Regions from separate parts of the Exiguobacterium sp. s133 genome, predicted to be linked through region 3. Evidence: predicted binding sites of a transcription regulator. Region 3 holds the regulator's gene; each other region holds the start of a gene.

Region 1 (10,694 bases), on a different contig from region 3:
CAACTTGAAAAACGATTAGCCGGTGTCATGGCGCGTAATCGTCATCAAGATGGTTTGACGGTCAAAGCAAAACGTCAATTGATTCGTGAATACTTGCTCGCGGTTTCGAGCGACTGGCCGTTCATTCTCGATGGACAGACGACGGCACAATATGCGGCGAATCGATTCCGTGAACATATTAAGCGATTTGAAGAAACGGAGCGGTTACTTGACGCTGGAGAATTAACGACCGACTGGCTTGAAACGCGTTATGCCGAATATCCCTTCTTAGCGGATACAGACATCGAACCAGACGTCTATTTGACGACGCATGACTACTATGTTGCGGTGCAACGTGAAACGTCATGGAACGATGCTGCGATTTTACTCGTCGCAAAAGATTACCAAGATTCGAACCGACCAATTGCTGAGTTTGCGAAGCGATTGGCAGGAGCGGGAGAAAATGTCTATGTCATCACAGAAAATGAGACGGCTTATCGATTTGAAGATGGCGTTCATATTTACGGCGTCCGCATGACGGGCCTACCGCTCGTTCAGACTTACAATCAGTTGGCCGGATTAAATCTTGCCGTGTTGCGTCAAGCGCAAGCCCTGCATAAAATCGTAGAATTCCGCCTTGTCCATAACTTTACGATGGAGACGGCGTCGGCTGCTCAATCGTTTGCTGAGATCAACCAGTTGCCGCTTGTCAGCAATGTGTACAATCTTGAGAGTGAGCGTTCTCCAGCGAGTAGCGGTGGTTTAGTTGTTGCGATTAAACGATTAGAGGGCGAAGCACTTCGTCATTCACAATTGATTTATTTAGAACGTGAAGAAGCGCGACAAGGAATCGAAAATGATTATCATGTTGCTCAAAAACCGCTTGAATTCCAAGTGAACCTTGAAAAACCATACGAACAATTGGCGATTCAGAAAAAGAACGGATGAACAGTTGCAATTCCGTTCCTTTCTTGGTACGATACTTGAGTATGCTTAACCTTATGTAAAGCAAAAACACTTGATACATTGAGAGCTAGATAGGAGGGAATCCCATGCGCGTTAAAATTACTTTGGCTTGCACTGAAACTGGTGACCGTACTTATATCACTAAAAAGAACAAGCGTAACAACCCAGAGCGTCTTGAGTTGAAGAAATACAACCCACGTCTCCGTAAGCACACACTTCACCGTGAAGTAAAATAATTGAGATGGAAGCCGTCACCTTGTGTGATGGCTTTTTTTGTGAATGGGGGAATACTATATGAATAAAAAAGCAGCGCGATGGGTAATCGGTGAGCGACTGAACGAGTTGGAAAACCGGCAGGAGCGGGAACGACGAATTGCAGAGCAGTTATTTGTATTGCCAGAATGGATGAGTGCGACATCAATTGCGGTGACCCTCTCGTTTCGAAACGAATGTTCAACGGATCGAGTCATTCAACAAGCATGGGCGGATGGAAAACGTGTCGTCATTCCGAAGGTCATCGGTCAAGAAATGAGATTTTTTGAACATTCGCCAAGCAGTCGACTGATTGAGAATTCGATGGGGATTTTTGAACCGGATGCAACTGCTTTTGAAATTGCATTGCCGACGATTGATCTTTGTATCGTACCGGGTCGTGCCTATATGCGTAATGGCTATCGCTTAGGATGGGGCGGTGGGTTTTATGATCGTGCGTTGATTGATTTTTCAGGTCCGACGCTTTCGATTGCATTTGCCGTTCAAGTCGTGGAACGATTCGAAGTAGAATCATTTGATCGCCCGGTTGATACAATTGTCACTGAAGATGAGGTCATTCAATGTCATTAACTGTTCTTCTATTCATCTGCTTAGCTCTCGGATATGCTGGCTATCAATTTGGATTATTAACGAAAAGCGGTGCATTGTTGACGATACTTGTCGGCAGCACGGTCGTCTATGCGCTCGATTATGAAGGATTAGTCCTGTTACTGTTATTCTTCGGTAGCTCTAGCCTGTTATCAAAACTCGGTAAGGCACGCAAGCAGTCCGTCGATCAAATCGTCGAGAAGGATGGTGCACGAGATGGTTGGCAAGTACTTGCCAACGGTGGAACCGCTATGCTTGCTTCGATAGGCGTTGTACTGACAAATGAATTTGATTTTTTATTAGTTTTCTTGATTGTCATTGCTGCTTCGAATGCAGATACATGGGCATCCGAGATTGGTCCGCTTTCTAAAAAAGAACCGATTTCAATCCGGACGTTTAAACCGGTCTTACGAGGAACGAGCGGCGGGGTATCTTTACTCGGGACACTCGCGACAATCATCGGTGCATTATTTATCGCGACAGCGGGTGACATTCTATTCGATTTGTCCGTAAAGCAATGGTTGATCGTCGCGGCCGGAGGTGTCCTTGGCAGTATTCTCGATACGGTGTTAGGCGCTACCGTTCAACGAAAGTATCGTTGTCAGATTTGTGGCAAAGAAACCGAGAAAAAAATCCATCATGGTACTACGACACAATATGTCCGAGGGTGGAAGTGGCTAGGGAATGACGCCGTTAATTATTTGTCCAGTACGCTAGCGGGGCTGATTGGTTTCATGTTGTATCGATTGTGGTAATGGAAGGTGAAGTACCTGACTTCCTTATGTTAGGATATTGTTGACACAAATTAGACAAAATGTGACCGTTTACACAGTCTTTAATAGTTTGTGAAAGATGTTACAATCTAATTGTGAGATAGTTAACAAACTTTTAATTTGTTTGGAAGGGTGGACATATCGGATGGAATTACATGCTAAAGTTACACGCGTTGCGTTAATTGGTGCGGGGGCAGTAGGATCAAGTTTTGCGTATCAAATGACGACAGCTGGACTTTGTGAAGAACTTGTCATCATTGATGTGAATAAAGCAAAAGCTGAAGGGGAAGCGATGGATTTAAATCACGGGACGCCATTCAGTTCTTCGCCGATGCGAATATGGGCAGGGGATTACGGGGATTGTAAAGATGCCGAAGTCATCGTGATCACGGCCGGTGCACCACAAAAACCGGGTGAGACACGACTTGACCTCGTTGCGAAAAATGCTTTAATCATGAAAGAAATGATGCGCCAAATCATGGAATCAGGATTTGACGGCATCATCGTCGTTGCATCAAATCCCGTTGACATCATGGCACATTTAGCATGGAAATATTCTGGTTTACCAAAGTCACGCGTCTTCGGATCAGGAACGGTACTCGATACGGCACGCTTGCGCCAAATGTTAGGAGAATACTTTAATATCGATTCACGAAACGCCCACGCCTATATTTTAGGTGAGCATGGCGACACGGAATTCGCTGCCTGGAGCAACTCAAGAATCTATGGAAAAACGATTGATGAACTGCTTGCAGAAGACGATCGTTATTCTCAAAAAGATTTAGATCAAATCTATATCAATGTACGCGATGCAGCCTATCATATCATTGAACGAAAAGGTGCAACATACTATGCGATTGGACTTGGTCTCGTTCGGATCGTCCGTGCGATTCTCGGGAACGAGAACTGTTTGTTGACTGTAGGAGCGCACGTTGACGGACAGTACGGGATTTCTGGTATTCATATCGGTGTACCTGCCGTGATTAACCGACAAGGTGTGCGCGAAGTCATCGAGGTGTCGCTGACGGATGAGGAATTAAAAAAATTCCATCATTCGGCGGAAGTTTTACGTCAAACGATGGAACCTGTCTTACGTTAAATCGGAAGCGTCAATCGTACCCACTGAACTCGGGCAAACGGAGTTTCAGTGGGTACGATTTTTTGATTAGAAAAAAGGACGCGATAAAAAATCTGAAAACTAGGTTTTATTTTACTAGAAAAAGGTTATGTTAGGGATAGAAGAGTTTTTCATGTCTTAAGAAACATTAGAAAACTCACAAAGGGGAGAAACGATAGTCATGTATACATTTCGAACGTTAACAAAGGAAGATGCAGAACAGTATTGGCGCTTACGCCTCGAAGGTCTAAAAAATCATCCGGATGCATTTGGTCATTCTTTTGACGATGAGCAACAAACGCCGCTCGAAGAAGTTCAAGAGGGGCTAGAAGGAGATCCGGAGTCGGATGAAGTTTGGATCGGGATATTCGATGAAGATACATTGTTTGGATTTGGTCAGGTCAAACCGTACGAACTGTCACGGGAATCACATAAGGCGATGATTTCTGGTGTCTATATCTCACCGGATTATCGTGGGGGCACGGGGCGCGCCCTGATGGAGGCCTTGATTGAAGAGGCGAAACAAATTCCGGAAGTCGAACAAGTCATTCTAGCCGTCTTGTCAGGAAATGAAGCTGCTCAAAAACTCTATGAATCACTTGGTTTCGAAGTATATGCAGAAGACCCTGATTCGGTCAAACTAGAGGATGGGACGTATCGAGATGACATTTGGATGAAAAAATACGTCTAAATGAAAGAGTTAAGAAGTCATTTAAAGGATGAAAGTCGTAGCGCAACTGTTGCTATGGCTTTTTTTCATAGCAGGCGGTCGCTTTTTTTGATTGTGCATTCTTTTTCGACTGGAGAGAGATATTTGGTATCATAAGAAGGAAACGATTTCATTAAAATAAGCCGTCCTTTCTTAAAAAGGACGTCAAACGAGGAGCGAACAAGATGAAAGCTGTGATTGAGACGATTCGTGAATTAGTAGAAATCCCAAGTCCGACTGGATTTACCGCGCATGCTCTTACATATGTAGAAAATCGATTTAAAGCAGAAGGAATTACGTATAAAAAGTTAGAAAAGGGAGCATTGCTCGCTACGTTGCCCGGACAGTCTTCACGGATTCGTTTGTTGACAGCACACGTCGATACGCTCGGGGCGATGGTCAAAGAAATTTTGCCAACAGGTCGACTGACGTTATCACAACTTGGCGGTTATGCGTGGACGGCAATCGAAGGTGAAAATTGTCTCGTCCATAAAATGGACGGACAGACCGTTTCAGGAACGATTTTGTTCCATCACTCAAGCGTCCATACGTCACGCGTGACGAACACGGAAGAGCGAAATGCGACGAATATCGAAGTGAGACTCGACATCCGGTCAACGACGGCAGAGGAAACACGGGTAGCAGGGATTGAAGTCGGTGACATCGTGACGTTCGATCCGCGATTTATTCATACCGAAACAGGTTTCGTCAAATCACGTCATCTGGACGATAAAGCATCCGTCGCCCTGTTGCTCGAACTGATCAAGGAGTGGAAAAACGAGACATTACCGCATACGACGCAAATTCTGATTTCGAATTATGAAGAAGTCGGATTTGGTGGGAATGCCGGTTTTTCTGAAGACGTCGCAGAATACATCGCTGTCGATATGGGCGCATTAGGAGAAGGACAACACTCGGATGAATATACGGTATCAATCTGTGCGAAAGATAGCTCAGGACCGTATGACCTTGCATTACGTCATCAGTTCACACGTCTTGCCCAAAGCCATTCGATTCCGTATAAGGTCGATATCTATCCATATTACGGTTCTGACGCTTCAGCAGCCGTCAGTGCGGGGCACGACGTCCGTCATGGACTGCTTGGTCCAGGAATCGAATCGAGTCACTCGTATGAACGGACGCATGAAGCGTCACTTCAAGCGACGTATGATTTACTGAATGTGTTCGTGAAGGAGAAAATGAATGATGAAAACACTTTATGATGTGCAACAGTTATTGAAAACGTACGGGACGATTGTCTATTTAGGCGATCGCGAGTCGGATATAGCAATGATGATGCTCGAACTCGATGAGCTCGAGCAAGCCGGTGTGTTAGAAAAAAAGCAATATGATTCAGCGAAAGTGATTTTGGCACATGAATTGAAAAAATCACGACATTCGTAAGAAAAAAATCTTGTGCAACCCTTTGCACAAGATTGCCGTTCAGCTAAACTAATAGAGATGAAATCATTTACGAATAAGGGAGCTATGCAGATGAAATGGTTACTCGGGATTGATATTGGTGGAACGACAGTCAAGATGGCAATTCTTGATTTACAAGGCATCATCGTTGAAAAATGGGAGATCGAGACGGTTATCCTGAATGATGGGGAACAGATTCCAGGCGACATCGCGACATCTTTTTTTGAGAAATGTAAAGAGAGTAATAAACGTCCGGAAGACTTCGTTGGTGCCGGAATCGGTGCACCAGGCTTCATCGACTTTAATACCGGTGTCGTCGAACGTGCCGTAAACATCGGTTGGAATAACTTTGAGTTGATTGGTGAATTTGAACGATTGACGGGTTTACCGGCTGTTATTGAAAATGATGCGAATGCAGCGGCAATTGGTGAGATGTGGAAAGGTGCCGGTAGTGGAGCGACGGAGTTACTTGCTGTGACACTCGGGACAGGCGTCGGTGGTGGATTGATTACGAACGGTCAAATCGTTCACGGGACAGTCGGGATGGCAGGAGAAATCGGGCATATCACGATGTTAGCAGAAGGCGGCGTCCTGTGCGGTTGTGGACGAAAAGGATGTCTTGAAACGATCGCCTCTGCGACCGGTGTAGCACGTCTCGGGCTCGAAAAACGAAAAGGACAGGAAACGGTTCTGAACGATATTCAAGCCGTGACGGCGAAGGATGTCTTCGATGCCTATACGAAAGGCGACCGGGTTGCGACGGAAGTCGTCGAGGAAGTGACGTTCCATCTCGGATTAGCAATCTCGAATCTCGCGAACAGCATCAATCCGGAAATGATCGTTATCGGTGGTGGGGTTTCAAAAGCAGGGGATGCTTTGATGGTACCGCTCAAAAAACAATTTGAACGCTTCGCGTTACCGCGTGTGTTTGAGTCGACGACTTTCAAAATTGCTGAACTTGAGAATGACGCAGGTGTCATCGGTTGTGCATGGCTTGCGAAACAAATGTTCTTGAAAAAATGATTTCATTAAATTTCAGAAAAAGGTTCGCTTTTGCGAATCTTTTTTTTGTTTACAAACGTAAGGAAAGTATGTGATTGTTAAGTATCTGCTTTGTTCAGGTTGCATTTTTGTAAAAGTAAGCGTAAAATTTTCACGTGATACGGGTATAAATAGAATATGGATTGACGTGTAAAAGTTCCAGGTCAAGAACACACGTATATTAGGAGGCAGGTTTTTATGCAGCAAGACTCTGGCATTTGGTCGCGCATGCGACTAAAGGTAGGCCAAGGTGTGAAAAGCACCTACACAGAACATAAACTTTTTTGGATTGCGACATTGTTGATTTGGTTAAAAACGTATGTAGCATACACGCTGTTTTTCGATGTTCCGATTACGAATTCAGCACAAGCATTCATCTTACTGATTAATCCAATCAGTTCGGCGCTCTTCATGTTTGGATTTAGTTTCTTCTTCCGTGGTAACGTTCAAAAATGGTTCATCTACGGAATACTCGTCCTGGCGACGCTCGTTCTTTATGCGGACATCATTTTCTTCCGCTTTTTCAATGACTACTTGACGTTACCGGTCTTGTTCCAAACATCAAATGCTGAGACGGTCTCAGCATCGCTTACATCATTGTTGACATGGGCAGACTTATTGATTGTCGGCGATCTATTGATTCTTCCATTCTTCTTACGGAAAATGGACATGTCTAAAAATGTCGCGTCACGAGGACGCGCGATTTTAGCGTTCGTCGCAGCAACTGCTGTCTTCCTTGGAAACTTGGCACTTGCTGAAACGGAACGTCCGGAACTATTGACACGGGCATTTGACCGCGAACTACTCGTCAAAAATATCGGAACGTTTAACTTCCATATGTATGACGCGTTGATTCAATCAAAAACATCAGCACAAAAAGCTCTTGCGGACAGTTCTGAATTGTCGGAAGTTCAAAACTTCGTCGCGTCGAAGTATGCTGAGCCGAACCCGGTCATGTTCGGTAAGTACGAAGGTAAAAACGTCATCGTGATGTCATTCGAATCGGCCCAATCATTTGCGGTTGGCCTGAAAGCGCCGAATGGTCAAGAAATCACACCGAACTTAAACAAATTAATTAAAGAGTCACATTCATGGGATAACTTCTACCATAATACGGGACAAGGGAAGACATCGGATGCTGAATTCATCTTAGAGAATTCAATCTATCCACTTGGTCGTGGTTCTGCGTTCTTTACGAATGGGGAAAATGAATTCCGGGCAACACCAGAGATGTTAAAAGAAGACGGCTATTATTCTGCCGTGTTCCATGCGAACAATAAATCGTTCTGGAATCGTGACATCGTTTACAACAGTTTTGGTGTCGATCGTTTCTTCTCAGAGACCGATTATGATCTCGGTAACCCGGATGATTTAACGGAGTGGGGTTTACTCGACGATAAGTTCTTTGAACAGTCGTTACCAATGTTGAAAGATCTTCCACGTCCGTTTTATTCGAAGTTCATCACATTGACGAACCACTATCCGTTCGAAATGCCGAAACCGGAAGATGAACTCGTCCCACCGCTTGAGACGAGCTCGACGACATTGAATCATTATGTCCAAGCCCTCGCATACCAAGACATGGCACTCGGTAAGTTCATCGATGGTCTGAAAGAGGATGGTACATGGGACGATACAATCTTCATGTTGTATGGAGACCATTACGGAATCTCGACGAACCATAACGCGGCGATGGCGGAACTCCTCGAAAAAGATGAGTTGACGGCATATGACGTCGCTCAGTTGCAACGTGTTCCGTTCGTCATTCACTTACCAGGACAAACTAAAGGTGTGAAGCACGAAGAAGTGGCGAGTCAAATCGACATGAAACCAACGTTGCTCCACCTATTAGGAAAAGACTTTAAGGATGAAGTCTTATTCGGAACAGACTTGTTCTCAAAAGAACATAAAGATTACGCCTTGTTCCGTGATGGGTCTATCATCACCGATAAAACCGTTTATACACAAGAAACGTGTTATGACCGGAAAACAGGTGAAGAAGTGACGGATGAAGAAAATGGAGCCATCTGTAAAGAGGCAGTCAAGCAGTCAGAAAAAGAACTCGGTCTGTCGGACAAAGTCATTTACGGTGACTTGCTACGTTTCTTACAAAAGTCTAAATAAGTCGTGATAAACACTAAAATAGCCGAAATCCCTCTACGTCTTAAGGGATTTCGGCTTTCTTTTGTTCGCATGATTCGTTTCGCAAGACTTATGACGACAAAAAAGGTGAGCCTTCTCGACGAGAAAGCTCACCTTTTTAATGTTTATCCAACGATTACGATGGGATTCCACCGAAAATCAGCGTCGCAATACCGAACCAGCCGAATAGTACAACAGTCAGTCCAGCAAATACGAGTGGAAACATTTGGCGTTTCTTAAGTGAACGGACGACGGCCCAAACACCGACGAGTGCTACGATGAAGAAAAGCCAACCGATTGGTTGATCCAAATGCATGACGTACTCCCCCTTAAAAATCACGTTATGAAGTTCACGAAGATTTCACTTAAATCTCACTTTTTAGTTTAGCTGACTATCCGCCTAAAGTCGAGAGGGGGAAGAGGGAACTTTCGACAATTTCGTGTATAGTAGAAAAGAATGATGTTTAAAAGGAGTCTGATCATATGGAAATCGTAAGTATTACTTCAGGTATCGCCTCGGAAAACGGATACCTTCTTTTTCGAGATGGGAAATGTCTCGTCATTGATCCGGGAACGGAAGATATGCGTTTCTTTGACGAAATCGAACAGCGGAACGCGCAAGTCGAAGCAATCCTCTTAACACACGCTCATTTTGATCACATCGGTGGCGTTGACATGTTGAGACGATTCACATCGGCTCCAGTCTATCTTCATCAAAAAGAAGCAAAATGGTTGGCGAATCCCGATTTAAATGGATCGTCTAAGTTTGGTGTGCCGCCGGTCAAAGTCAAACCGGCTGAGCATCGGTTAGAGCCTGGACCACTCTCAATCGGTAGTTTTAACATGCATGTTCTCGAAACGCCTGGGCATTCGCCTGGTAGCGTTACGTTCTACTTCAAAAATGAACGGGTTGCCTTTGCCGGCGATTTGTTGTTTAAGCAGAGTGTTGGGCGGACGGACTTACATGGTGGCGACCAAGACACGTTGATGCGCTCGATTGATCGAATCATCGCTGAGTTGCCGCATGACACGACGTTTTACCCTGGACATGGTCCGACGACAACATTGCGTCAAGAAGTTAAGAACAACCCGTTCTTTTGATTACGTGTAAAAAAACGCCTTCTCTTCGATTGAAGAAAAGGCGTTTTTTTATTTTACATCTGGAAGTTGGACCAATACGTGAAGACGATAAAGAATACTGTTAAGTAAGCTGCAAAGATGTAGACATACGTTTTTTCAGTTAGGCGAAGATAGCCTAATGCTGCAAAGAAGACAGTTTGTGCCAAGAAGACAAAGCCCATAACTAAAAATGAATCCGTATGCTCACTTGAGCTCGCGTCGCCGCCGAGTGCGCCGATAAATGCCATGACTGCAATGATTCCAGTCCAAAATCCGAGTACGCGGTACATTCTCCCCATTCATATAACCCCCTAAATCCGACAGATAGTCAATATACGTACTTATTTTACCAAGCAAACAATCATCCGTCCATCATGTTCTAGTGTTTGTTAAGGAATAACTGTGAACAAAAGATGAAGTTTAATAAAAAGTTGTACAATAGTTGTACAAAAGGTGTACAAAGTAAAAAAACCGTGGTATAGTTTCTGTAATGAGAAGCGCATATTTTGAGAGGAGGAGCAACAATGGCAAATGAGTTGATATTTTTCACGTATCCGAGCTGTAC
Region 2 (10,694 bases), on a different contig from region 3:
GCTTCCCGACTGCGATTGTTTCGTGACGGATATCCATTGAACTCCCCCTTTTTAATTTTCCTTACTTTACCATCGATACATTATAAGGTCCATTAAAATTCCATTTCCATTCTGTAGGAAAACGGTCACCTGGCACTGACGATTCTTTTGTACACTGAATCCATCACATATCCTCTGGAGGTGCAGAATGGATTCAAAACGAAATGATGGGTTGATTGCTGTCGGTCTCCTGTGCGTCGAAGCCGGTCTTTTTGGTTTCGGTCATGCGATGTCCGTTTCACCTGAAGTCAGTTCCGGTAACGGCAATCCGGCCATTTTATTGGCAATGCTGTTAATCTTCTTATTCGTCACCAGCGTCCGTTCCGTCATCCGTTTCCTGCACCGTCTTCAAGTCCGTCCACCCGGACTGACGATTTTGCTGCTGCTCAGCGGGAGTTCCGCGCTGTTCGGTTCAATCTATCAAATCCATCACTACCGGACGTACCGGGCTGACTTGATTGATCATTTGATGCATCGCAAAGGAACGACACGTGATTTAGAATACATTCGTTCCATCACATCCGTCTTCGACATCCATATGAATGATCAGACTTTCAATAGTACGACTTTTTTTATTTTTACTTGTGCCATCCTTCTCGTTAGTAGCTCGTTCCTGCTCCTCCATCACTGGTGGCTCAACGTACCCCGTTAAACCACACGAAAAAACAGGATCCGCTGGCGCCGTTCGTGGCACAAGTGGATCCTGTTTGTTTAACGTGCGATTTGATCCGGCGTAAAGACGGATTGTTCGACTTGTTTTAATGCGTAGAAGGCACCTTGTCGGTTCATCAACTCATCATATGTTCCGACTTCGATGACTTGTCCCTGTTCCATGACGACGATTTGATCCATCTGTTCAAGACCCGCGAGACGATGGCTGACGAGTAACACGGTTGCGTCTGTCGCACGTGCGAACAGTTGACGTAAAATCATCTGTTCCGTCAAGGCATCGACGGACGATGTCGGTTCATCCAGCAAGTAGAGCGGTGCTTCGCGTAAGAAAATCCTGGCAATCGCGAGGCGTTGTTTTTCGCCTCCCGATAGATTTTCCCCTTTCTCGAGCACCTTGTCAGCCAGACTAAACGTCAAATCAACCTGCCGCAACGCCAATTCCATCGCTTCATCCGTCGCTTCCTCATGTGCGAGCTGCAAGTTTTCACGAATCGTTCCGTAAAAGAAATGATTCTGTTGCAAAACGACATTCGTTTGTCGCCACAAGGCTTCCGGATCGATTTCCGCTCCATGGACACCAGCAATCGTGATTCCGTCTACCGGATACATCCGGAGCAACAGTTGGAGCAAGGTCGATTTTCCGGAGCCACTCGCGCCGACGATCGCCGTCTTCGAGCCACGAGGGAATGTCACGCTGACGTTACGGAGGACGGGCCGGACTTCACCCGGAAATGAAAACGTGACGTCCGTTGCCGTAAGCGTCGGGGCAGCGTCCAGTTCAAACGGAGGATATGTCGGCATGACTTCGTCCGTTACGACGTCATCGAGACGCCGTGCAGCATGGCGGCTATCTTCGAAGAAGCCGGGTAAAATCGCCATCGGTGCCGCATTTTCGAATACCGTCAGTGATGTCATGACGAGCAACGCAAGGAAGACACCATCGAGTTGACCATCCGCGACGAGGTAAGCGCCCAGTCCGAGGACGAGCCACGAGATGACTAACGTCACCAGTGTATTGAGCGCCAGGTTCGAGACGGCATGCAGTCCGTTTCGCCGTTCTTCTGCAACATAGCGGGCTGCGACTTCGTTCAGTTCCGTCTCTTTGTTCGCGAGTTGCTGATAGATTTTTAAGTCACGGTAGCCTTGGAACAACTCTGTCACTTCCGTCGACAGTTCCCCGCGCCGCGCGCGAACGGTCCGCGCGAAACGCTGTTCCCGGTAAGCGAACCAGCCCGGGATGATAAATCCCGTCAAGAGCAGTCCGAACACGAGGACGAGCGCGACACTGAGTGAGAAGAAGCTGACAAAAAAGATTGTACACAGAAAGACGAGGACGAGAATGATCGGCGGATAGACGACACGTAAAAACGTGTTCTGCAGACTCTCGACATCGCCGACGATTCGCGCGAGCAAGTCACCGCTCCGGTACTTCGCGAAGATGCCCGGCGCAAGCGGTTCGAGCCGTTTGTAAAACGTCGTCCGTAAATCACTCAAAATCGTAAACGTTGCCCGGTGCGAGTAATAACGCTCCGCATACCGACTGACGGCACGCGTCAGGCTTGATATTTTTTGCAAGGCAATCAGTACAGCGAGTGTTTGAATCGGTGGCAACAGTGCCGCCTTCGAAATCAGGAAGCCGCTTGCTGCAAACAGACCCACCGCCGTGACGCCGGCAAGAACACCAAAGACAATCGAGAGGACGATATCCCGTTTCTGGTGCAGCATCAATCGAAAAATACCCATCAATTCTTTCATCGTGTTTCCTCCCCTCGTTGGACGGCACGCATCCGTGCGTATTCCGAATCCCGTGTGAGTAACGCCTCATGTGTGCCTTGGTCGACGATCCGGCCGGCCTCTAAAATGACGATGTTGTCCGACTGTTCGATCGTATGCAGACGGTGTGCGACCGTGATGACGGTCGCCGTCCGTCCGAGTTCCTGGATTGCCTGCTGTAACAGGTGTTCCGTCTTGACGTCGAGTCCCGTCGTCGGTTCATCGAACAGGATGACGTCCGGCCGTTTTAAGAAGGCACGGGCGAGTGCGACCCGTTGTTTTTCGCCACCCGATAGACCGCGCCCCCCTTCACCGATTCCGGTGTCGAGCCCGTCTGGTAAACTCGCAATCAGTTCCCCGAGTCCTGCGGCAGCTGCCGCACGCTCGATGTCTGTCCGCGTCGCCTCCCGTAATTCACCAATGGCGATGTTGTCGGCGAGTGTCCCCGCATACAGGTAAGGATGCTGCGAGATATAGCTGAGCTGTCCGAACCAGCTCGTTTCCGTGATTTGTGCGCGTGGCTGACCATTCAGGAGAACTTCGCCGTTCTTTGGATCGGCCAGTCCCGCGAGTAACTGCAGGACGGTCGACTTCCCGGCACCACTTCGTCCGATCAAGGCGACTTTTTGGTACGGTTCGATGCGCAGCGTGACGTCGGTCAGTGCAAACCGCTCGTCCTGATACGTAAAGTCCACGTTTTTTAATTCAATCCGCGGTGGTGTCGCGGACTTTAATTCAACCGTTCCGAACGTTACGCCCCGGTCGTCTTGCGTCAGTTCAGACGCAATCTGTTTCGCCGCCGCAACACTGCCCCGTCCGGTATGGAATGCTGCCCCCATCTCTTTTAAGGCCAAATAATACTCCGGTGCAAGCACGAGCATCAGGAAGGCCGGAACAAAGGTGATGCTTTGGAATAAAATCAACCGCAAGCTGACCTCAAGCGCAATCATCCCCATGCTGAGCATCGAGATGAACTCAAGCATCAACGACGACAAGAAGGCGAGCTTCAGCACGGTCAGCGTCGCATCGCGGAAGTCGAGACTACTCCGTTCGATGACGTCCTGCTGTGCTTTCGCGCGACCAAACAACTTTAACGTCGTGATGCCTTGCAGCGTATCGAGGAAGGTTCCGGAGAACGCCGTCATCTTCTCGAGCTGCGTATCGGCACGTTTTTGCGTCATGATTCCGATGACGATGTAGAACAGTGGAATGAATGGTGCCGTGATCATCATGACGAGTCCCGTAATCCAGTCATAACTGAATGCTGCGATCAGCACCATCAAGGGAACGATCGACGTCTGGATGACTTTCGGCAAGTATTGGCTGTAATAGCTGTCCATCTCATCGACCGCGTCAAGCAACACACTGACCTTTTGTCCCGACTGTCCTTGCGACATCACTTCGACGGAACTCATCGTATACTTCGCGACGAGCGCCTGGCGAATGTCTTGTTTGACACGTGCCGCGAGAACCGTCCCGAGCCGCCCGTTCCAGTACGTGACAGCGACCCGTAACATCAGCATGAGCAGTAAGATACCGAGTAGCGGAACAATTGCCGCAAAGGCGTCCCCTTGGAGAAAAATGCGGTCGACGATGATGACGATCAAGTACGATTGACCGATGACCGCAATCCCCATCAGGACAGCCGCCAGCATCAATTGCAACATGATCGTACGTGGAATCGAGATGATTCCTTTAAGTGGATTCATATAAAAACGCCCCTTCACAAATTGTGAACGACTTTTAGTGAATATTTTCACATATCGTACATTCAGTATACCGAATCCTTCGTTTAGTTGCCATGAGAATGCCGCTCCAAAGGTGTGACGGTTTTGTGAGAAGCGTTTTACTCGACAAAATTGCTAACGTCCACTATTATAGACAATAGTTATCTACGTTATACAGAAAGGGCGAATTACCATGCAAATGAAAACCGGAGTCGAACAATCCGTCTACGCGATGCTGTTACTGACCTTTTTGCCGGAGAAAGGACTTTTACCCGGTGAGTTCATCAGTCAGCAGCTCGGCGCTTCACCGACGTACTTTCAAAAACTATTGCGTAAACTCGTCAGTGCCGACCTCCTTCTGTCTGTCCCGGGGGTCAAAGGCGGTTTCCGACTGAATCAACCTTCCGATCGGATTCGTATCTTTGACGTCTACGAAGCCATCGAAGGAAAACAATCCCTTTATGCTTCAAGTGGTGTCTTTGAAGACTTGATGGGCATCAAAGAACAGAACGTCCGCCTCTTATCTAACTTGATGACGGAAGCGGAAGATGCTTGGCAATCGACCTTAAAACGTGAAACGATTGGATCGCTCCGACAGGAAATCGACAGGAACTGTCCCCCTGACCACTTAACGACATTGCAAGCCTTGATTGAACAACAAATGATTCGCAACTAAAAGGAGACTTACGCATGACTACACTTGACCGCTACTTTGAGTTATTTGACGCTTCCCGGACCGATGAACAGGCTTTTAGTGACCTCTCTTCCCTCTTTTCGGACGACATCACGTTCGTCTTGAGTGGACAGGAACAACATGGCATCGACGCCTGGAAAAAATTCGTCCGCCTGGTCTTCACTGCCAACCAGGACATCAAGCACATGTATGAAGCCTGGCTCCCGTCAGCAGATGGCGATACATTCGAGACACGCTGGGCCGTCTGCGGCAAGCGGGCTGACGGAGCGGTCTTCACGCAGGACGGGACGGATATCGCCCGCCTTGATGCAGACGGAAAAATCGTCTACCTCGCCAATGTGCCGGATGATGCGAAGATGTTTAACAATTACAACGACTAACCCAGAGAGACCGTTCCCCACTCGGAACGGTCTCTTTTTGAAGTCATCCGCTTGTAAGTTTGCTGCTTCGAACGTGTCGCCGCCTTCAATCGTTCCGTTATCAAAACCTTTTTGGAACCAGCTTTTCCGTTGTTTCGATGTCCCGTGCGTAAAGCTTTCCGGCACGACGTATCCTTGACCTTTTTTCTGAAGGGTATCGTCACCGACGGCATTTGCAGCACCAAGCGCTTCTTCAAGGTCGCCTTCTTCCAACAAGTTCTCCCCTTGCGCGTGATGTGCCCACACGCCGGCATAATAATCTGCCTGCAGTTCGAACCGGACGAGGTATTTATTGAATTTCTCTTCGCTCATCTTTTGACGGAGCGGCATGATCTCATCTGACGTCCCGAGTAACGTCTGGACGTGATGACCGACTTCATGGGCAATGACGTAAGCCATCGCAAAGTCGCCAGGCGCCCCGTACTTAGTTTGTAATTCATCATAAAAACTTAAATCAATGTATAATTTCTGATCGCCTGGACAATAAAAAGGACCGACCGATTTTCCGGCTTGTCCACACGCTGAACTGACTTGGTCGGTATAAAGGACAAGTGTCGGTTCTTTGTATGTCATCCCGTCTTGTTTAAACTCCTTCGTCCAGACACGTTCCGTATCGGCGAGCACGACCGAGACAAAATCGGCGGCTTCTTTTTCTTTCGCTGTTTCTTGATAGCCTGAGTTCGTCCCGCTCTCTGAACCGGATAAATCCCCAAGCAAATCAGCAGGATTCCCACCCATCAACGTCACGACGATCAAGATGATGATGCCAAGTCCACCTCCGATTCCCGCGATTCCTTTCCCACCCATTCCCCGGCGGTCTTCTACGTTTGAACTTCGTTCTCTTCCCTTCCACTTCATGCGGCTTCCTCCTACCAATTTCGATGTTTTTATATACCCGTTCAGGCATTTATTCATGCCACGTTCTTTTAGAAAAATAATGGATGTGCATCTAACTTTTTTTCCAGTCAACAAACACATGCGTGCAACCGATAGTCTTGATACGTCTACCAAAACAGGACTTTGTCTTTGTTTTAGTTTCAACTAGAAATCGGAGGAATTTTATTTTATGAAACGTCATCAACTCATGCTCAGCATCACGTCTCTTATCGTCGTTTTATCTTTAATCGTCCATGGACTCCACCGCTTCACAACGTTTGGAGAAGGCTACTCCCTTTTACAGGGAAAAGGACCAGCCGCGTCGCTCGCTATGTTAACGGTCGTCGCGCTGATTCCTATCTTTTTTCTCTTCGCAGCTGTTATCCTGTACCGCCTTAATCCGCAGAGTAAACAGGTCGCCATCCTCTTGACACTGACGCTGACATTCGCAAGCATGTCAATCATCGCCGGTGGAGAGGGTCTCGTCGAATATCACTTCTCGATTTTCATGGTTCTGGCATTGATTGCCTATTTCCGGCGAATCGATTTAATTCTAATCAGCACGGTATTATTTGCGATTCAGCATCTTGCCGGATTCTTTTTTGCACCGACGCTACTGTGCGGAACGACCGGGTATCCGTTTAGTTTGTTGCTGATTCATGCAGTGTTCTTAGTTTTAACGAGCAGTGCCCTGATCATTCAAGTATTCGTTCAAAATCGTGAACGTCACGCGGCGCACGCACGGGAAACGGAAGCAAACACGTTAATCACGAACGTCAGTCAACAAATCGAAGCACTGGTCGGTCATTTAAAAACGAATACGACACACTTGAAGCAAGCTGCTGCAAACTCAGTTGTCGTCACAGATCAGATTGCTACTGCCATCGAACCGATCGTCGACTCTGCCGACGGTCAATATCAATCGATGCAACATGGAACGAATCAGTTACAGCAAGTCAATCAAGCAATCGCGACGATTCAAACACAGATGGCGACGACGGCAGACACAGCCGTCCACATGACAGCCACCGCACGTGAAGGAAATGAAGAGATGCAGTCGATGGAACGCCGGGTCGAAGCAATGGTCGAAGCGACGAACCGCTTAAACGATTCCGTCGAGACGATGACAGGACGCTCCGATCAAATCCAGACGATTCTCGCGAGTCTTGAAGCAATTGCCGGGCAAACGAACTTACTTGCACTCAATGCAGCGATTGAAGCTGCGCGCGCCGGTGAAGCGGGACGCGGCTTCGCCGTCGTTGCGACCGAAGTCGGGCATCTCGCCGTCCAGTCACGAAGCTATGCCAATGAAGTGACGGAAGTGTTAGAGGCTCTTGTCGAAGACACAAACCAAATCAAGGCGACGGCCCGAGCGTATGCCGAGACGTTGACGGAAAACCGTCAGATGACGAAACGCGTCGGTCAGACCTTCGCTGATATTACAGGAATGATTCAAGATGTCGAACAGCATATTCGCTCGATTCAAACAGCACGCCAAGGTGTCGGTACGCAAATGCTTGAAATCGGTGAACGCATGGATACGACACGTGTCGCCTCGCTCGAGGTACGGCGCGGGATCGAATCTACAGCTGCAGGACTCGAAGAACAGGCTGGTGTCCAACACGAATTTGAAACGATGACCGATTCACTCAATCAAATGACCGATTCGCTCGAACAACTCGTCGATAAATTAACGAATCATGTTAAATCCTAAAAAGCAGGTCCCTTCGTTAACGGGGACCTGCTTTTTAAAATTAAATGAAACCCTTCTAGGAATCTGCGATCCCTACCTCGAATAACTAATTAAGACTGACAGTATTAAAGAAAAATCCCTGATATTATACTGCAGAGTCTTGCGGTGAGAAAATGGACTTCAGATGACGTTGTCAGCTCTCACCTCCCTTTAAATAGCGAGGCGGTAGCTTACTCGCCCTTTCGAGACCCTCTTTTTGAATGGACCTACTACACGTATAGGAGGACATGATAATGAAACCACACCTCTTATTTTTGTCTTGGCGTGATATTAAACATCCGAAAGCAGGCAGTGCTGAAGTTTTCATTCACGAAGTATTGAAACGGGTTGCCGAAGATTATCGCCTTACCCACATCTCACCTGGCTTTGATGGTGGTCACGACGTTGAATTTCTTGATGGTGTCACCTATATCCGACGCGGAACAAACGCAACGGTCCTTCTGTATGCTTTTCACTATTACCAGATACATGCATCGACAATTGATCTCGTTGTCGATCAAGTCAATACCCATCACTTTTTCACTCCGCTTTATGTACCACGAGAAAAACGTGCCCTATTCATTTATCGACTAACACGTGAAATTTGGAAGATCAACGTCAACCAACCGTATGCCTGGTTAGGAGAACGGACGGAAACGCCCCGCCTCCGCCTCTACCGGAACGATTTGGCGGTGACTGTCAGCAAATCGACCACTGACGATTTAATCGATGTCGGATTCGCTCCAAAACGAATTACGATTTTACCGGCAGGAATCAATTTCACCCCATGGCCAGAGATAGACTGGAAAAATAAAGAAGAAAAACCGACTTTTCTTTACATTGGTCGTATGTCCGCCTATAAAGGAATCAACGATGCGATTAAAGCGTTCGTCATATTCAAACAGGAGTTTCCGGAAGCCCGTTTTTGGGTGATTGGTGAAAAAGATGAGACCTACATTGAAGAGCAACTAAATCCTCTTCTTCCGGAAGAAATGCGTCAAGATATTACCTATTTCGGCTTCGTCAGTCATGAAGAGAAACTTGAGCGAATGAGCCGGGCGACCGCTTTATTATTTCCATCAAAGCGCGAAGGCTGGGGGTTGGCAGTCAGTGAAGCTGCTGCTGTCGGGACGCCATCCATCGTCTATCATGCTCCCGGTCTTCAAGATGCTGTACAGTATGGATTAGCTGGATATATGACAACGTTCCAGACTCCAGGCGCATTAGCCATTGAAATGCGATCATGCATTCGGGATACAGAACAGTATGATACGATTCGTTACGCCTCTTACCTTTTCGCAAAAACACGCCACTGGGACTATACCGGATCCCGTTTTCGGGAATGGATACAGAAAACGTTGACTCGGTGACTAATGGTTTCTTAAAAGACCATTAGTCTATAAGTGAATTATGTGTTTTCCACTTTTCAACTCAGAACATGTCTCAATTGTCCAAAGAAATAGGAACTATTATTCATTTGCATAAATACAGTTAACCGTTTCATTGAAAGGATGGATTGGCATGTACATTTTATTATTGTCTGGCGGGTCCGGAAAAAGATTATGGCCCCTTTCAAATGACTTAAACTCAAAACAATTTTTACGCATTTTAGAAGACCCGTCCGGGAAAAAACAGTCCATGATTGAACGTGTTTTTCTCCAACTTCAAGAAATCAAGTTAGCTGAACGCACTCTGATTTCAACAACAAAATCACAGCTCGATGCTATCGAGCATCAATTAGGTCCAGATGTCGCCGTTATTTGTGAACCTTCGCGTCGTGATACGTTTCCTGCCATCATGCTTGCAACAAGTTACTTAGCTGAAAACATTGATTCGACAGAGACAATTGTCATCATGCCCGTCGATTCTTATGTAGATATGTCCTTTTTCGAGAGGTTTAGTTTACTCGATACGGCTGTCCAATCCCATCCTGACGCGTTGCATTTAATGGGTGTCGAACCACTTCATCCAACCTCAAAGTATGGTTACATTATTCCAGAAACAGCCAATCAGATGGCACGGGTAAAGAAGTTTCAAGAAAAGCCGACAATCATCTTAGCTGAACAATTAATTAAAGAAGATGCACTTTGGAGTTGCGGTGTCTTTGCTTGCCAACTCGATTTTCTTATTAAACAATTGTTTGCTCAAAACGTTCCTACCACCTACTGTGATCTACTCCGCTCTTACGACTCTCTTGAAAAAACATCTTTTGACTATGCGGTTGTCGAAAAAACGGAACTGATTTACGTACATCGGTATGAAGGTCCGTGGAAAGATCTCGGAACCTGGAATACGTTAACGGAGGAAATGCCGAGTGTTCTTCATGGAAATGCTCATCTTCTGAAATCAACAAATACACATATTGTAAACGAACTTCAAATTCCAGTTCTCGGAATTGGATTGGATGATTTAATAGTTTCCGTTAGTCCTGACGGTGTCTTGGTTTCTTCTAAAGAAGAAACGACCCATTTAAAAGAATATCTCGTCCACCAAGACCGACCTCCACAATTTGAATGGAAACGCTGGGGCTATGCGACAATTTTGCATCAACAATTACTTGAAGATGGACGATATGCAATTACACGACGCTTGCACATTAAAGAAAATCATCAAATCAGTCATCACTATCATGAACATACCGCCTCAACCTGGAGCATTCTTAAAGGAAGAGCGGAAGCAATCATTGATGGTAAACATCAGACGCTTGAAGCACCATCGGTTGTCCACATCCCCCAAGGCGTCTCACATACATTAAGAACGGT
Region 3 (10,694 bases):
TTGCTATTGAATCAAGCTGTGATGAGACGGCAGCTGCCGTCGTCCGGGGAGGAACGGACGTCTTATCGAACGTCGTCTCGTCTCAAATCGAGAGCCATAAACGCTTTGGCGGAGTCGTCCCGGAAGTCGCATCACGTCATCACGTCGAGCGGATCACTTATGTCATCGATGATGCTTTGACGGAAGCGAACGTAACGATTGACGACATCGATGCGATTGCGGTTACGGAAGGGCCAGGTCTTGTCGGTGCACTTCTCGTTGGGGTCAGTGCAGCGAAGGCACTCGCTTTCGCGCACGGTAAACCATTGCTCGGCGTCCATCATATCGCCGGACACATCTATGCGAACCGCCTCGTCCAGGAACTCGAATTTCCGCTCGTCTGCCTGATTGCTTCAGGCGGTCATACGGAATTGATTTATATGCCGGAAGATGGTGTGTATGAAGTGATTGGTGAAACACGTGATGACGCAGCAGGCGAGGCATACGACAAAGTCGCACGGACATTGAAATTACCGTATCCCGGTGGACCCCGGATTGACCAATTGGCACAAACAGGACAAGACACATTCCACTTCCCACGGATTTGGCTCGAAAAAGATTCGTATGATTTTAGCTTCAGCGGCTTAAAATCGTCTGTCATCAATGCGGTGCATAATGCAGAGCAACGGGGTGAAGTGATCATCCCGGAAGATTTGGCAGCAAGTTTTCAAGCGAGTGTCGTCGAAGTGCTCGTCGCTAAATCGATTCGTGCCGTCAAAGAGAAGGGTGGAAAACAACTCTTACTCGCAGGTGGTGTCGCGGCGAACAAAGGGTTACGCCACGGATTGACGGAAGCTTGTCAGCGTGAAGGGATCACCCTCGTCATCCCACCGATGCACTTATGTGGCGATAACGCAGCGATGATCGGAGCCGCCGCGATTCATCCCTATCGGGCGCAACGCCAATCGACACTTGCCATGAATGCAGAACCTGGGCTAGATTTAAAGTAAGGAATACGAGAGACATGGGGGAACCAACATGAAAAAAGTCATTATCGTCGTACTTGGTATACTCGTCGTGGTTGCGATCGGACTACAGATTCGCGAAATCGTCGATGCCTATCAAGTCGCTTACAAAGAGGAACTTGTCCCGGATAAGAAAGCAGTCGAAACGAATACGAAACAAGAACCGTTGTACGAAATCGGTCGTGCTGAAGGAGAGCAAACGCGGATCGAGAAGCTGTATGCGTTTGACCGGACGGTAAACGGTGAACTAAAAAATGTCGTTCTCGTCGACCGGAAGTACGGATTGACGAACAAGGCAAGTGACGATTACTTCACGATCGCACCGGGGAAACCGGCGACCGATGCGGAAAAGGAATCCTTCCAGCCGATGGTCGACCGTCTTGACGCGGAGCAAGTACAAGCAGAAGTCATCTCAAAGCACGAAGTAGTCGCAGTCGAGAACAATAAGAAACGCACATTGACGCTCTATAAAGTTTTTTATAAAGATACAGATCAAAAAGAGTACCTCTTCTTCATCGAAAAAGACGGTGGACTGAAGCTAGATCTCTTTAAAAAAGGATATTCGCGTCTTGCGAATTACTAAAAAACAGCCGATTTTCCTCGATGTAACGGAGGAGTATCGGCTGTCTTTTTAATTAACTTCATTTCCATTCGAGCAAACCGTTCAAGTCGTCATAGATGCTGTCGGGGTCGAGGTTCAGTTCTTCGACCGGTAAGCCGGACCGGTTGATCCAGGCCGTCCGGAAACCGAAGCTCTTCGCTCCGGTGATGTCCCATCCGTTCGAGGACATGAACAAGACTTCCTCGCGTTTCAGACCGAGTGTGTTCAGCGCATGCATATAAGCAGCAGGCGTCGGTTTGTATTGTTTGATGTCATCAACGCTGATGATGTGATCAAACAGTGATCCGAGTCCGGACTGTTCGATTAACGGGTCAAGCATATCGTGGGAGCCGTTTGAAAAGACGGCCAATTGTTTGCCGCTCATCTCTTGTAAGACTGCTTCGACTTCGTCGTAATGCGACAGCTCGAGATAGGCCTCCATTAAGGCAGCAATGTTTTCTTCCGTCACATGCAACTTCAATTGTAAGAGGGCATAACGGAGTGCATCACGCGTCACTTGACTGAACGGAACGTATTGTCCATTCAGTTGACGTAAAAAGGAATATTCAAGTTGTTTTTGACGCCAGACTTGGCTGATGTCTGCGCCATGCTCCGGATAGAGTTCTTCTGCTTTGACTTTAACAGCATGAACGTCAAATAATGTACCATAGACATCAAAGACGAGTGCTTTTATTGATTGTGTCATAGTTATCACCTTTCTATTTTCCATGTTATCTTTTAGTAGTTCCCAAAATCGTGAGCGGCTGAAACGCATATTCAATAAATTGCATCAGGTATAAGAAAATCGATTGTTGGGAATTCTATATATACCGCGTTCATATATGCTCAATGAAATGGAGGAAATTATGTCACGCCAACAAAAAGGAGTACGTCTTGCATTCGTGTTACTCGTCATCATCGGTCTGATTTGGTTCAGTCGATCGTATTTAAATGTTAGTCCGACAGACATCAAGGAATGGATTTTATCGTTCGGGATGTGGGCACCGATTCTTTATATCGTCCTCTATACCGTACGTCCGTTGATTTTCTTTCCGGCGTCTGTCCTGTCAATCACAGGCGGACTCGCCTTCGGCGCCTTGATGGGGACGGTCTATACCGTCATCGGTGCTACACTAGGAGCAGTCGTCGCCTTCTTAGTCGCAAAAAAACTGGGTAAGGGATTTATTAAGAACGGTGCCGGAAAAGTCGATCAAATCCAGCAACAGCTCGAGAAGAATGGGTTCATCTATGTCTTAATTTTTCGGTTGTTGCCGATTTTTAATTTTGACTTGATCAGTTACGCAGCTGGACTCTCGAAAGTTCGTTTATTGCCGTTCTTCTTAGCTACGCTGATCGGAATCATTCCCGGAACGTTCGCCTATAACTTTTTAGGGAGCAGTATCGTCTCGAAAGACCCACGAATCATCATTGGTGCAATCATTGTCTTTTTAATTTTGACAATCGTGCCGTGGTATCTTCAAAAACGCTGGAAAGCGAAAAAGAATCTTGGTTAAGCATTACATCACGGGACTCTTCCGACATCGGAAGAGTCCTCTTGTCTGTATAGCGATTGCTTCTTGAATGCGTTCTTTGTTAAAGCGTTAGTTCATGACAAGCTGTTCGACGTGCTTGAAAAATTCTTGTGCAAATGACCGGCAAGCCTGTTGTTTGTCGGCCGTATCCGGGTCAAATTCAATCTTTAGACCAGGTAAGACGACTTGTGCACCAGCTGACGTCAGAGCTTGTTCAAGCAGATCGACGGCCGCACAATATTTCGGATAATCGCGGTCACCGGAACCAAAGGCAGCAGCCGGAATCGCGATTGAACTGGCAGCGAGCTCATCGACGAAGTCTTCTGCTTCATAGGGGAGATCACCGTCGCCCCACGTGTAAGAACCAAGCAGGACGGCATCATACTGCGCTAAGTCGCTTGGATATAGTTGATCGAGTTCTTCCGTCTGCACCTGGCAGCCGTTTTGCTCGAGTTCTGATTTAAGTAAGTGCATGATGTCTTCCGTGTTGCCAGACATGCTGACGAAACCGATCATGATTTTCATGACGTGACACATCCTTTCATGGTAGGACACGACTTCATTCTAAATGAAAAGGATTCTCAATGCAAAAAAGAATAAAAAAAGACACCACATGCCCAGCATGGATGTCTTCTTTTCAGTCAATCTTGTAACTCAGCCCATTCTTCGATCGAACGAATTACAGGCTCAAGCTGACGACCTTTGTCTGTCAAACTGTATTGAATTTTTATCGGACGTTCCGGAATGACGGTCCGGGCTACGATACCTTCCGCCTCAAGTTCCTTCATGCGTTCCGTTAACATACGACCAGAGAGCTCGGGAATCGCATCTTGAATTTCATTGAAACGACAGGTCTTCGTCAAGAGATGACGTAAAATCAAACCCGTCCACTTCTTGCCCAATATTTCAAAGGCATGTTCGACTTTCGGACAAAGGGCCGTCGGAATTAGTGTATTCTCCATCAGCGCTCATCCTTTCTTATATATGTAGTATACCCACTTTGACGCTAAAATACGAATTATTTTACTTATAGTAATAAAAATAACGAAAACAAATCTATTTACTTTTAGTAAGTGATAGTTTAGTATCGATATTAAGTTACTAATAGTAATTAAAAAACATTAAGTAAAAGGAGTTTTATACATGATGGATTTAGGATTATTTCTGATTCGGTTGATTATCGGCTTAACATTTGCGGCACACGGAACACAAAAATTATTTGGATGGTTCGGTGGACATGGTATCGCAGGGACAGGCGGTTGGTTTGAGTCCATCGGGATGAAGCCAGGGAAAACACTTGCACTGATGGCAGGGATTGCTGAACTGGTCGGAGGATTATTATTCGCCGGTGGATTATTCCTGTGGATTGCAGCCCTCCTGATCATCGGTTCGATGATCGTCGCAATCGTCAAAGTGCATGGGACGAATGGTTACTGGGTGACGCAAAACGGGTACGAATACAACATGGCACTGATCGTCATCGCCTTAGGCGTTGCGATGATCGGAGCTGGAGACTATTCACTCGCAGCACTTATCGGGTGATCGAAAAGGACGGTTTTTATGAAATTTGATGCAGCAGACTTAAGTCCAAAAGAAAACTATAAATTGTTGATCGGCAGCATCATTCCTCGACCCATCGCGTTCGTGACGACCAAAGGTGCAGATGGAGTCGTCAATGCGGCGCCATTTTCCTTTTTCACGGTCGCTTCAAGCAACCCGCCGCAACTGGTCATCGCCGTCCAGCAGACGGAGCAAGGGCAAAAGGATACCGCAAAAAACATCTTGCTGAATCAGGAATACGTCATCCATATCGTCAGTGAAGAAATCGTCGAGGCAGTCAATGAAACCGCGGCACCACTCGCATATGGTGAAAGTGAACTCGAACGGACGAATTTGACGTTAGTCGATAGTGATTTGATCGATGTTCCGGCTGTCGCAGAAGCGAAGATCCGCTTTGAATTGAAGCTGACGAATCATCTCGAACTCGAAGGGGCCAACCTCTTGATTGGGGAGATCGTCCGGTATCACGTCGCGGATGAACTCGTCGAGTCGTTCCGGATTGATCCGGATGGTTTAAAAGCGATCGCCCGTCTCGCAGGTAACGACTATGCGAAAGTCGGAGACATCTTTACGATTGCCCGACCGACGAGCTGAAGGCGGATCGACGAGTAGGACTAGTATTTTTTAGAAGCAAAAAGGCACGTCCCGAACGCGGGACGTGCCTTCAGCGTATAGCCAAACTCTTATAAATCACGAAAATTTTACATGAGGATGCTGTCAGTTCACGCTTCCCTGTCTCGCCTCGTCTTCAAAGCGGCAATCTTCCGCGCCGCTACAGCAGAGCTGCAGGGTCGCGACCGATTGCTTTTCGCTTTAAAAGCGATTCGAGACGGATTGCGCTCTAAACCGTCTACAGTCTAAAAAGCGTCACGTTTCGTTGACTCCTACGGGAAAAAGTGCGTTTTTATGTCGGACAACTGAAGAAGTTACTCTGCATGGTGACGTTTTTCGTACTGGAAACCATCGAGTAAAAAAAAGAGAATCGCCAGTGCCCAAATGCCGAGACAGCTGATCAAAAAGGCGACGAGCGGTGAAACGGCTCCGTAATAGCTGATGATTAACGGGTCATTCAGTTCAACGAACATCTGGGTCGTCAGCAACGTACAGATTAATCCGGATAAGAGGCTGATGAAGAGACCACTCCACGTCTTAATCACGAGGCCGATCATGCACGAGATGAGGATGAACAACAGGACGACGGCATTAAAGGCATCCGGCCGGATGAAGGCCGACACGTAGTCGGCATACATCGGAACGAAATAGAGCACCCCGGACAATAACCCTTGAACGAGGTTGATGACATAACTTTTCGAGCGCATTAGTGGAAACTCTCCCATCGTTCCATCAGTTCGAGGAGGTCCGTATCAATCTGATCCCGTTCTGCCGACAGCGCCGTCGCCTTCGGAATATCGTTGAAGACTTCCGGTTCGCAAAGCAGTTGTTCGATTTCAGTTGATCGTGTTTCCAACCGTTCAATGTCTTGTTCGAGTTGTTCGAGCTGTTGTTTCTTTTTTCGTTCTTCTTTTTGCGCATCTTTGTCGATGCTTTTCGAAGCAGCGACTTTGATTGCTTTTTCTTCCTCTGCTTCGAGGCGGGCGATTTCTTCTTTCTCGGCCTTCTTCTCCATATAGTAAGAGTAGTCGCCGAGATAATCCGTCACACCGTCCGGATTCATCTCGATGACGCGTGTCGCAACCCGGTCGATGAAGTAACGGTCGTGGGAGACGAACAGGAGCGTGCCTTCATAGTCGACAAGTGCGTTCTCAAGCACCATCTTCGAATCAAGATCGAGGTGATTGGTCGGCTCATCGAGAATGAGGACGTTCGTTTTGCGTAATTTTAACTTCGCGAGGGCGAGGCGTCCGCGCTCGCCGCCGGATAATTCGTGGACAAGTTTAAAGACATCATCACCACTGAACAGGAATTGACCGAGGACGGACCGGACTTGTTGTTCCCGCATCAACGGCCACTCGTTCCAAATTTCATCGATGACCCGGTTGCGGTCGTTGAGCTCGGCCTGCTCCTGATCGTAGTAGCCGACAGAAACGCCGGTCCCGAAACGATGTTCACCGAATAACGGTTTAATCCGGTTGACAAGAACTTTCAGTAACGTTGATTTTCCGATTCCGTTCGGACCAACGAGGGCGAGGGATTCGCCGCGTTGTAATCGGAACGTGATGCCTTTTGAGACGGCTTCTTCATAGCCGACCGCGAGTTGCGTGACTTGTAACACATCGTTCCCACTTTGTTTTTCAATCGGGAACGACAGGACGGTGCTGCGTTCATCCCCATCCGGACGATCAATCCGGTCGACTTTTTCAAGACGTTTGCGGACGCTTTGTGCGCGTTTCGTCGTCGTCGCCCGTGCGATGTTACGCTGGATGAAGTCTTGCATCTTCGCGATGTCTTCCTGTTGCTGTTCGAACTGCTTCATCTCTTGTTCATACAGTGCTGCCTTTTGTTCCAAGTACTTCGTGTAGTTGCCGGTAAACTTCCGGCAGACGTTCCGTGACAATTCATAGACGACGTTGACGACCTGGTCGAGGAAGTAACGATCGTGGGAGACGATCAAGACCGCTCCACGGTAACCAGCCAGGTAACTTTCGAGCCAAGAGAGTGTATCGATGTCGAGGTGGTTCGTCGGCTCATCAAGAATCAACAGCTCAGGTGCCTGAAGCAACATCTTCGCCAGTGCGAGTCGCGTCCGTTGTCCACCGGATAGCGTCTGGATCCGGCGTGAATAATCGTCCGGATAAAAACGCATCCCGTGCAGGACGGAGCGGATGTTGGCTTCGAACTGATAGCCGCCGGCGTCCGAGAAGTCATGTTGTGCCTGATCGTATGTTTTCAACAGACGGTCGTAAGCAACAGCATCATTCAAGATATGGTCCATCCCCATCTCAATCTCCATCCGACGGAGCGAACGTTCCTGCTCTTGCAGGTGTTCGAACACGGTCAACATTTCATTCCAAATCGTTTCATTCGACTCAAGACCACTGTCCTGGGCGAGGTAACCGATTTTCACTTCCTTACTCTTCATGATCTCACCAGAGTCATGACTGAGCTCTCCGGCGATGATTTTTAAAAGTGTCGATTTTCCGGCACCATTTCGTCCGACGAGCGCAATCCGGTCCCGCTCCTGCACTTCGAGTTTAATATTGTCTAAAATCGGCTCAACACCGAATGATTTTGATAGTTGGTTCACTTGTAAGAGAATCATAAAAACATCCATCCTTCCACCCTTTAGTCTATCATGAAAAAAACGCAGGAGTCCCGTGGAATATATTATTTGTTAGTCTATGTGAAGTGGTTTACAATCAAAGAGAATAGAATTCTTTGCATTGATTTGGGTGCCACGTCAGAACGTGGCCGAAGGGGGAACTGCAGTATGAATGGGCCAGACACAAAAATACCACAAGCGACGGCGAAACGACTGCCGTTATATTATCGTTTCATTCAGAGTCTTTATAACTCAGGCAAGCTGCGCGTCTCTTCAGCAGAGCTCAGTGAAGCGGTCAAAGTCGATTCAGCGACGATCCGCCGCGATTTTTCCTACTTTGGGGCGTTAGGGAAAAAAGGATACGGTTACAACGTACAACATCTATTGACGTTTTTCCGAAAGACACTGAATCAGGATGAAGTCACGAATGTGGCACTTGTCGGGGTCGGACATCTCGGAACGGCGTTTGCAAATTATAACTTTTTAAAGAATAATAGTACTCGGATAGTCGTTGCGTTTGATGCGGACGAAAACAAGGTCGGAACAACGACGCAAGACGTTCCTATCTATCATGTCTCTGACATGAAAGAGCAAATCGAAGCGAACAAGGTTGATGTCGCCATCTTGACGGTCCCATCCCAGTTCGCACAGTCAGTAGCGGATGAGTTAGTTGAGTATGGTGTGACCGGAATCCTGAACTTTACACCGGCGCGGTTGAACGTACCGGCCCATGTTCGGGTCCATCACATCGATTTGTCGATCGAGTTGCAGTCACTAGTTTATTTCATGAAGCATTATTCGCAATCAGCTGAAGGAGTGAAATCATAATGGAAAACCTTATTCCATCAACCATCGCGTTCATCGGACCGGGGAGCATCGCCTTGATCGGTGCCGTCGCGTTGATCATCTTCGGACCGAAAAAATTACCGGAGCTCGGTCGTGCTGCCGGTCAGACGTTAAAAGAGTTCAAGAGTGCGACACACGGCATCATGGACGATGATAAAGACAACAAGGATGAATCGAAAGAGAAGTGATTAAATTATGGCGATTGATCAAGAACAGAGTGTGACATCGCATCTAGACGAGTTGCGCAAGCGGATCGTCTGGTCACTCATCATCGTCGTCGTCTTGTTCGCCGCGGCCTTTCCGCTCGTCCGACCGCTCGTGCGTTTTCTGCAGTCGGACCTGAAAGAGCTCGGCATCGGATTGAATGCCTTTAATGTGGCCGATCCCCTGATGTTGTACTTGAATTTAGCGTTCATCATCGCGGTCGTCCTGGCTTCACCATTTTGGATGTACCAGCTATGGGCGTTCATCCGACCCGGTTTATTCGAACAGGAACAGAAAGCGACCTTGACGTATATTCCGGTCACGTTTTTCTTATTTTTGTCCGGAATCGCGTTCTCTTATTTTTGGTTACTTCCGTTTCTACTCAAAGTATCGACGGAACTTGGGCAAGAGCTCGGCATCGAGCAAGTCATCGGGGTCGAAAACTATTTCAGTTTCTTAATACGGCTGACGATTCCGTTCGGTATCTTGTTCCAACTGCCGGTCGTGACGATGTTCTTGACTCGTCTTGGACTCGTGACGCCATTGTTCATGCGGAAAAATCGGAAATATGCGTACTTTGCGCTGTTTGTCATCGCGGCTTTAATCTCACCACCGGATGTGACGTCACATCTGATGATTTCGGTACCGTTGTTCGTCCTCTATGAAATCAGCATCATGATTTCAGCCCGGACGTACAAAAAAGTACTGATTCTTGAGCAACAGGCGGAGCTTGAACGGCAAGCGGATTTGATGCGTGAGTTGAATAAGTAACAGTCTCCTCTCGGTCGTTTCGGCGACGGAGAGGTTTTTGTTTGGAAGCGCTCTTTTTATATTGAAAAAGTGAATCGATATGGTTTATACTGATTACAAGAATATGAGGGGGCTTAGCTCAGCTGGGAGAGCGTTTGGCTGGCAGCCAAAAGGTCGTCGGTTCGAGCCCGATAGTCTCCATATGTACATCACTTGGCATTTGCCGAGTGGTGTTTTTTGTTATAGTGGTGGCGGCAAAACAGAAGCTTACAGCCTGGATGATGTTGATGAACCGATTGAAGTCGTTTTCTGTGTTTATCCTTTTGAGGGAATGGGAAATTTCTTAATAGGTAATCAAGAGGGGGAAGCATTATGAATCCATTTACGACGTTAATTGCCTTCATCGTCGGCTGTCTTGTTCTGTATCTCGGAATCCGTGATAAGAACGGTTGGTTGATTGGTGTCGCGCTGATTCCGTTAGCAATTGTTGCGTATAGCGTCATCTATCTCATCATTCAGGTTTCAGCCTAGAAACTCCTTTTTTAAGGAAGTTTCTTTTTTTTTGAAACATAACTGGTAAACTGTAAGTATATGACAGTATAGACAGTTGAAACGAGGGAGGGCATTTCAGGATGGAACAAACGCTCCGCGAGGAACGATTACAGGCGTTGACGGTTGCTTATATCGAAAAAAATCAATTGCAGAATAAAAGTTGGGTCATCGCTGCCTTGATGGCGACAGCAGGAACGTTTACGGAAATCTTCAGCACGACCATGTACTTGAGTCTGTTACCGCTTGTCTTTCTCGTGTTTGATCTCCCGTTTCGACTCGAAAAACGAAAAATCCTGGCGCGCTATCTCTCAAGCGACCAAGTGATGAACCAATCGTTGCTGTGGCTCGGGATTCAATTCGTCTTGTACGGTTCGCTGTACACCGTGATACTTGAGACGAAAGAGATGTCGATCTGGAAAATTGCC

The links. The regulator Rex, encoded in region 3, represses fermentation and respiration genes when NADH is low (regulators of the CRP and FNR family bind a similar motif). The targets are predictions, from matches to a motif close to TTGTGAAATATTTCACAA.
Region 1: the regulator Rex is predicted to act here: its motif matches at 2,673-2,690, upstream of KNP96_RS08045 (L-lactate dehydrogenase).
Region 2: the regulator Rex is predicted to act here: its motif matches at 4,229-4,246, upstream of cydD (thiol reductant ABC exporter subunit CydD).

The regions. Positions count from the first base shown of each region.
Region 1 is NZ_JACSMK010000004.1:224,133-234,826, forward strand. Features, by position in the region: gene KNP96_RS08025 (glycoside hydrolase family 57 protein) at 1-927, shown strand, start outside; gene rpmG (50S ribosomal protein L33) at 1,032-1,181, shown strand; gene KNP96_RS08035 (5-formyltetrahydrofolate cyclo-ligase) at 1,240-1,788, shown strand; gene KNP96_RS08040 (DUF92 domain-containing protein) at 1,779-2,561, shown strand; gene KNP96_RS08045 (L-lactate dehydrogenase) at 2,725-3,678, shown strand; gene KNP96_RS08050 (GNAT family N-acetyltransferase) at 3,878-4,387, shown strand; gene KNP96_RS08055 (M42 family metallopeptidase) at 4,591-5,628, shown strand; gene KNP96_RS08060 (YqgQ family protein) at 5,612-5,809, shown strand; gene KNP96_RS08065 (ROK family glucokinase) at 5,894-6,850, shown strand; gene KNP96_RS08070 (LTA synthase family protein) at 7,067-8,992, shown strand; gene KNP96_RS08075 (DUF2759 domain-containing protein) at 9,147-9,326, opposite strand; gene KNP96_RS08080 (MBL fold metallo-hydrolase) at 9,494-10,111, shown strand; gene KNP96_RS08085 (DUF2626 family protein) at 10,165-10,428, opposite strand; gene KNP96_RS08090 (Spx/MgsR family RNA polymerase-binding regulatory protein) at 10,654-10,694, shown strand, end outside.
Region 2 is NZ_JACSMK010000008.1:21,779-32,472, reverse strand. Features, by position in the region: gene KNP96_RS11360 (cyclase) at 1-37, opposite strand, end outside; gene KNP96_RS11355 (hypothetical protein) at 188-691, shown strand; gene cydC (thiol reductant ABC exporter subunit CydC) at 751-2,466, opposite strand; gene cydD (thiol reductant ABC exporter subunit CydD) at 2,463-4,193, opposite strand; gene KNP96_RS11340 (Rrf2 family transcriptional regulator) at 4,405-4,887, shown strand; gene KNP96_RS11335 (nuclear transport factor 2 family protein) at 4,902-5,285, shown strand; partial or broken gene ypfJ (KPN_02809 family neutral zinc metallopeptidase) at 5,340-6,182, opposite strand; gene KNP96_RS11325 (methyl-accepting chemotaxis protein) at 6,391-7,914, shown strand; gene KNP96_RS11320 (glycosyltransferase family 4 protein) at 8,187-9,302, shown strand; gene KNP96_RS11315 (sugar phosphate nucleotidyltransferase) at 9,454-10,694, shown strand, end outside.
Region 3 is NZ_JACSMK010000010.1:2,239-12,932, forward strand. Features, by position in the region: gene tsaD (tRNA (adenosine(37)-N6)-threonylcarbamoyltransferase complex transferase subunit TsaD) at 1-989, shown strand, start outside; gene KNP96_RS12555 (hypothetical protein) at 1,018-1,587, shown strand; gene KNP96_RS12560 (haloacid dehalogenase type II) at 1,646-2,311, opposite strand; gene KNP96_RS12565 (TVP38/TMEM64 family protein) at 2,472-3,119, shown strand; gene KNP96_RS12570 (flavodoxin) at 3,207-3,662, opposite strand; gene KNP96_RS12575 (winged helix-turn-helix transcriptional regulator) at 3,779-4,099, opposite strand; gene KNP96_RS12580 (DoxX family protein) at 4,281-4,679, shown strand; gene KNP96_RS12585 (flavin reductase family protein) at 4,698-5,291, shown strand; gene KNP96_RS12590 (hypothetical protein) at 5,409-5,558, shown strand; gene KNP96_RS12595 (hypothetical protein) at 5,624-6,016, opposite strand; gene KNP96_RS12600 (ABC-F family ATP-binding cassette domain-containing protein) at 6,016-7,917, opposite strand; gene KNP96_RS12605 (redox-sensing transcriptional repressor Rex) at 8,086-8,745, shown strand; gene KNP96_RS12610 (twin-arginine translocase TatA/TatE family subunit) at 8,745-8,951, shown strand; gene tatC (twin-arginine translocase subunit TatC) at 8,959-9,738, shown strand; tRNA gene KNP96_RS12620 (tRNA-Ala) at 9,846-9,918, shown strand; gene KNP96_RS12625 (hypothetical protein) at 10,090-10,248, shown strand; gene KNP96_RS12630 (hypothetical protein) at 10,350-10,694, shown strand, end outside.